One region of the Synechococcus sp. A15-60 genome, then DNA from elsewhere that is predicted to be linked to it. Evidence: predicted binding sites of a transcription regulator. Region 1 holds the regulator's gene; the other holds the start of a gene.
The links. The regulator HrcA, encoded in region 1, represses chaperone genes, less so after heat shock. The targets are predictions, from matches to a motif close to TTAGCACTCNNNNNNNNNGAGTGCTAA.
Positions count from the first base shown of each region.

Region 2: the regulator HrcA is predicted to act here: its motif matches at 1,663-1,689, upstream of groES (co-chaperone GroES).

Region 1 covers NZ_CP047933.1:2,222,545-2,225,958, reverse strand. The annotation lists gene trpB (tryptophan synthase subunit beta) at 1-1,096, shown strand, start outside; gene hrcA (heat-inducible transcriptional repressor HrcA) at 1,304-2,296, opposite strand; gene SynA1560_RS12145 (rhodanese-like domain-containing protein) at 2,392-2,742, opposite strand; gene SynA1560_RS12140 (DUF3352 domain-containing protein) at 2,818-3,414, shown strand, end outside.
Region 2 covers NZ_CP047933.1:739,966-743,379, reverse strand. The annotation lists gene groL (chaperonin GroEL) at 1-1,228, opposite strand, end outside; gene groES (co-chaperone GroES) at 1,300-1,611, opposite strand; gene atpD (F0F1 ATP synthase subunit beta) at 1,831-3,294, shown strand; gene atpC (ATP synthase F1 subunit epsilon) at 3,372-3,414, shown strand, end outside.

The DNA of each region.
Region 1 (3,414 bases):
CTGGAGGGATCCGGCATTCACCACGGAACTGAACAGGCTGCTCAAGACCTACGTGGGTCGTGCCACCCCGCTCTACGAAGCGGAGCGTCTGACGGCCCACTACCGCAGAGCGGATGGCGGCCCACGCATCTGGCTGAAGCGTGAGGACCTGAATCACACCGGTGCGCACAAGATCAACAACGCATTGGGTCAAGCGTTACTGGCGTTGCGGATGGGCAAGAAGCGGATCATCGCCGAAACCGGTGCTGGGCAGCATGGTGTGGCCACCGCCACGGTTTGTGCTCGTTTCGGGCTGGAGTGCGTCGTCTACATGGGTGCTGAAGACATGCGCCGTCAGGCGCTCAACGTGTTCCGCATGCGTCTTCTCGGTGCCACGGTTCAGCCGGTGACGGCAGGGACCGCAACCTTGAAGGATGCCACCAGCGAGGCCATCCGCGATTGGGTGACCAATGTGGAAACCACCCATTACATCCTGGGTTCTGTGGCTGGGCCACACCCCTATCCAATGTTGGTTCGCGATTTTCATGCCGTGATCGGCGAAGAAACCCGGACGCAATGCCGTGAAGCTTTCGGCCGCCTGCCTGATGTGCTAATGGCCTGTGTCGGTGGTGGTTCGAACGCCATGGGTCTTTTTCACCCATTCGTTGAATGCCGTGATGTGCGTCTGATCGGCGTCGAAGCGGCTGGAGATGGCGTGGCCACAGGGCGTCATGCCGCCACCATGACCGAAGGCCGCGTCGGCGTTCTCCACGGCGCCATGAGTCTGCTGCTCCAGGATGAGGATGGTCAGGTTCAGGAAGCCCATTCGATCAGTGCCGGACTGGACTATCCGGGGGTCGGCCCCGAACACAGTTACCTGCGCGAGATCGGTCGGGCTGAATATGGCGCCGTCACCGATACGCAAGCGTTGGAGGCCCTGCAGCTGGTCAGTCGTCTGGAGGGGATCATTCCAGCGTTAGAGACTGCTCACGCTTTTGCTTGGCTGGACACCCTCTGTCCCACCCTGGCCGAGGGCACAGAACTTGTGATCAATTGCTCCGGACGCGGCGATAAGGATGTCAATGCCGTTGCAGAGCGTCTCGGCGATGCTCTTTGAAATCTGAAGTCTGGAGGGATGCACGATGGCCACTCACTTCACAAAAATCGATCGAATGCCTTGATGGTGTGAATCTTGTGCCGTTGGCCCCAGCGGTTCAGGTGTTTCACGCCTCGGGTCAGTGGTCACGACATCAATCAATCGTCGTGGTGTTGCCTCTCTGAGAATCTTGCATCGCTCAGGGCGCGGCATTGAGAAACGCGGCAACTAGCTCAGTAGGTGGTTGAGAGTTCTCGCGACACATTGGACAGCCGCACGAGCCGTTGCATAAGCCATGCGCATCGGCCCGATCAGAGCCACCTGGCCGGTGCTGCCGTCGCCGCTTCTGTAACTCGCCTGCACCACCGAGCAGTGCTGTAAGGCCGTTTGGGGGTGCTCTCCCCCAATCCAGACACGGCCGCCCAAGCCTTGATCGCTGGGAGCGAAGGCCGCGGGGTTGCTATCCATCAACTCCAGGAGTGGTCTGACCCGGTCGCTGTCACTGAATTCCGGTTCGGCCACTAAGCGCGACACGCCATGCACCAGGGCCCCTTGATCGCCGGTGCTGAGCAAGGGATCCCGGCTCTGAAGCGCATCGTGGAGGGCCTGGCCGCAGGATTGCAGCTGCTGAGGCAGGCAGTTCCAGTCGAGCTGGCCACCTCCCTTCAATTGGGCGTCAGTCCATCGCTCCAGGGCTTCCACCTGATGGGCACTGCCGTGGGGCAGTCGCAGATTGAGGTGATGGGCCTGGCTGCAGTCCGCCACCACCATCACCAGCAGACGGTCTTCACTGGGCACCAGACGGATGGCTCGGAGTTGGCTTTCGGAGCGTTGCGGTGGCGTGATCAGGCTCATCAGGCCTGTGAAGTCGCTGAGGCGCCTGGCCAGTTGCAGCAGCAGATCGTCAAGGGCCGCCCAGCGCAGGCTGATCTGTGTGAGTTCCCGCTCGAGGTGCTGGGCCCCAGCACCAGGCTCCGGTAATAAGCAGTCGACATAGTGCCGATAACCCTGGGGACTAGGAACGCGTCCGGCTGAGGTGTGGGGCTGGGTGAGCAGGCCTCGTTGTTCCAGAGCGCCCATGGCGGAGCGCACGGTGGCCGAACTGGCGTTGATGCCGAAACGCTGCACGAGCGTGCGGCTCCCCACCGGCTCGCCGGTGTCAACGTAATGGTGCACCGTGGCCTGCAAAACCTCCTGTTGACGACGGGGCAGCAGCTCCACAGCAGTCACTTAGTTGGCGGTGATCGTACGGAGGATTTCCTGGTTAAGGCTCCTTCAATGACCAAGATGTGGTCTTCAAAACCTTCGCACGGGCCTCAATACCTGGGCACGGACGGATCGATCATCACGCTCCAGGCGTCAATTCCGCCCTCCAGATTCCAAACCTCCCTTGAGGGCTGCTGCTGAAGCAGCCAGCAGCCGAAATTCCAGCTGCGCACTCCCGCGTGGCAAATCACCACAACGGGCCCATCCCCAGACAGCTTGCTGTTGACGTCGCCCATCCAGTCCTCCGCTTGGCTTAGGGGCAGGTGCGTCACGGTGTGGGGAAACGGCGCGATGGCCAGTTCTTGGTCTTCGCGCACGTCGACCAGCGTCAGTTCAGGGCTGTTGTTCAGCCAGGCGTCCAAATCAGTCGCTTTCAGAGGCTTGGGGGTGGGTCCTTGCATGGGATCAGTTTGGCCTTGGACTGGCGGTCCCCCGCGGATGGAAGAAGATGAACTCATCTGCATCGCCGCCCGTTCATGAAGGGACGCTCGTTCCTGCTGGCCCTGGCCGCTACGGCGATGGTGCTGCTCACCCTTGCGCTTGGGGTGTGGTGGGCCATGGCGCGTCAAAGCCCGCTTCGCATCGTTGACCAACCCCTTGCGTTGCCGCGGGCCGCACGCTTCATGCCTCGGGACGCTGCGCTGACGCTTCACTGGCTTGTGGATTCGCGGCAGGTCCCGGCCTACGCCCAGGCCGTCGCTCCCGTGCAACAACGCCGTTTGGTGAATGAGAGCACGCGTCAGCTGCGCGATGGAGCGTTTGCTCTGGCGGGGCTTGATTTCAGCAGCGAATTGTCCGGTTGGATTGGCCCTGAGGTCAGCTTGTCCGTGTTGCAGGCACCCTCTCCTCAACCCGGTGCTCCCCCCACCGATGGTTGGGTGTTGGCGCTGTCGAGCCGTGATGAAGACGGGGCCAAACGGTTTCTTCAGCGCTTCTGGCAAACCCGCAGCCTTGCTGGCACCGATCTCCAGATTTCCCGCTATCGCGGCATGGGCCTGATCAGTGGTCGTGGTGCCCTGCTTGGCCGTGAGCCACAGCCGATCGCCACGGCTTTGATCGACGACGATCTGTTG
Region 2 (3,414 bases), 1.1 Mb from region 1:
CGATGCCTTCTTCAACAGCCGCCTTGGTGGCATTGATGGCATCTTCGAGGCGAAGCTTCTTGTCCTTCATCTCGGTTTCGGTGGCTGCACCCACCTTCACCACAGCCACACCACCGGCCAGCTTGGCCAGACGCTCCTGCAGCTTCTCCTTGTCATAGGTGGACTCGGTTTCGTCCATCTGCTTACGGATCTGCTCGCAGCGGGCCTTCACAGCCACATCGTTGCCTTCGGCGACGATGGTGGTGGTGTCCTTGTTGATCGTGACGCGACGGGCGGTACCCAGCATCTCGATCTTGGCGTTCTCCAGCTTCAGACCGGCGTCTTCAGTGATCAGCTGACCATTGGTCAGAACAGCCATGTCTTCCAGCATCGCCTTGCGACGATCACCGAAACCAGGAGCCTTCACGGCGGCCACATTCAGCACGCCACGCAGACGGTTGACCACGAGGGTCGCCAGGGCTTCCTTCTCGATGTCTTCAGCGATGATCAGCAGAGGCTTACCGGTGCGGGCGATCTGCTCCAGCACGGGCACCAGGTCCTGCACCAGACCGATTTTCTTGTCGGTGAGAAGGATGTAGGGCTCGTCCAGGACGGCTTCCATCCGCTCGGTGTCGGTGGCGAAGTAAGGGGAGATGTAGCCCTTGTCGAAGCGCATGCCTTCGGTGACCTCCAGTTCGGTGGTCATCGACTTGCCTTCTTCCAGGGAAATCACACCTTCTTTGCCGACTTTGTTCATGGCGTCGGCGATCATCCGACCCACTTCTTCGTCGTTGCCGGCGGAGATGGTGCCCACCTGAGCGATGGCATTGCTGTCGGCGATCGGCTTGGCGTTTTCCTTGATCTTCTCAACCAGGAACTCGGAAGCCTTATCAATGCCCTTCTTCAGGGTGATGGCATTGGCACCGGCAGCGACGTTGCGCAGACCGGCTTTGACCATGGCATGGGCCAGAACGGTGGCCGTGGTGGTGCCATCGCCAGCGGCATCATTGGTCTTGGAGGCAGCCTGACGGATCAGGGCCACGCCGGTGTTTTCGATGTGATCCTCGAGTTCGATCTCTTTGGCGATGGTCACACCATCGTTAATGATCTGAGGAGCACCGAATTTCTTCTCCAGCACCACGTTGCGACCCTTGGGGCCGAGTGTCACGGCGACGGACTCAGCAAGGATGTCGATGCCTTTTTCGAGCGCGCGACGGGCGTTCTCGTTGTAAATGATGCGCTTAGCCATGGGAGGCAGGAAATCAGTGGAATGGGAACAACAAACAGCTGCCGTTCATGGAACGGACAGACGCAAACCGATCAGTTGACGACGGCGAGGATGTCCTTCTCGGATAGCAACACGTACTCATCGCTGCCGAGCTTGATGTCGGTACCGGCGTACTTGCTGTAGAGGACCTTGTCGCCCACGCCAACTTCGGGAGCCTGACGAGATCCGTCGTCGTTGCGCTTGCCGGGTCCGACCTGAACCACCTCACCCACCTGGGGCTTTTCTTTGGCGGTGTCGGGAAGAAGGATGCCACCGGCGGTCTTCTCTTCAGATTCAGAGACCTTGACGAATACGCGATCGCCGAGGGGCTTAACGGTGGAGACGCTGAGGGAAACAGCAGCCATGGGTTCTTGCAGGAGCAGGGACAGGGCGCATTGGCGCCAATTCGACTCGAGCTGGCACTCAAGGTCGACGATTGCCAACCTATGACCGGGCTTCGCCTTCCGACCATGCGCCAGGCGTGCGGGTGACCGAACCCCCTTGGGATCAACCGCGGCGGTGGTATCGTTGCGCCGCTCAGGAAGGGAAAGCTTTACCCGCCTCCCTCACACATTTCCTTACTTATGGCCGCTGCTGCTCCCGCTTCCGCCGGTACCAAAGGCGTTGTCCGCCAGGTGATTGGCCCGGTGTTGGACGTGGAATTCCCCGCCGGCAAGCTGCCCAAAATCCTCAACGCGTTACGCATCGAAGGCAAGAATCCTGCAGGCCAGAACGTGGCCCTGACCGCCGAAGTGCAACAACTGCTGGGCGATCACCGAGTTCGCGCCGTGGCCATGAGTGGCACGGATGGTCTGGTCCGTGGCATGGAAGCCGTCGACACCGGCGCTGCCATCTCCGTTCCCGTGGGTGAAGCCACCCTCGGCCGCATTTTCAACGTGCTGGGTGAGCCTGTCGACGAGCAGGGTCCCGTCACCACCTCCGAGACCGCCCCAATCCACCGAGAAGCTCCGAAGCTCACCGAGCTCGAAACCAAGCCCAAGGTGTTTGAAACCGGGATCAAGGTGATTGACCTTCTGGCTCCCTATCGCCAGGGCGGCAAGGTCGGTCTGTTCGGTGGTGCCGGTGTGGGCAAAACCGTGTTGATTCAGGAGCTGATCAACAACATCGCGAAAGAACACGGCGGCGTCTCTGTCTTCGGCGGTGTGGGTGAGCGAACCCGTGAGGGCAACGACCTCTACGAGGAGTTCAAGGAGTCCGGAGTGATCAACTCCGAAGACCTGTCCAAGTCGAAGGTGGCCCTCTGCTACGGCCAGATGAATGAGCCCCCCGGCGCCCGCATGCGCGTGGGTCTCTCCGCTCTGACCATGGCTGAGCACTTCCGTGACGTGAACAAGCAGGACGTGCTGCTGTTTGTCGACAACATCTTCCGCTTCGTCCAGGCCGGCTCCGAAGTGTCCGCACTGCTGGGCCGTATGCCATCCGCTGTGGGCTACCAGCCCACCCTGGGCACCGACGTGGGCGCGCTTCAGGAGCGTGTTGCCTCCACCGTGGAAGGTTCGATCACTTCGATCCAAGCCGTTTACGTGCCTGCTGACGACCTCACCGACCCGGCACCGGCCACCACTTTTGCTCACCTGGACGCCACCACGGTTCTGAACCGTGCCCTGGCTTCCAAGGGCATCTATCCCGCTGTGGACCCTCTGGATTCCACCAGCACCATGCTTCAGCCGGCTGTCGTTGGGGACGAGCACTACCGCACCGCCCGTGCCGTGCAGTCCACCCTGCAGCGTTACAAGGAACTTCAGGACATCATCGCCATCCTGGGTCTCGACGAACTCTCCGAAGACGACCGTCAGACCGTTGATCGCGCTCGCAAGATCGAGAAATTCCTGTCCCAGCCCTTCTTCGTGGCTGAGATCTTCACCGGCATGCCTGGCAAGTACGTGAAGCTGGAAGAAACCATCAGCGGTTTCAACCAGATCCTGGCTGGTGAGCTCGACCACCTGCCCGAGCAGGCTTTCTACCTCGTGGGCAACATCGAGGAAGTTAAGGCCAAGGCCGCCAAGATCGCTGAAGAAGCCAAGTGATCATCCGGGGAGCATGAGTTCATGCTCCCCGTTGTTCCACTCAGCGCCACCGCTCCTCCACCAAGCTCTCCTTCCCCATGTCCCTCACCCTCCGCGTGCTGGCACCCAACCAGAGCGTGT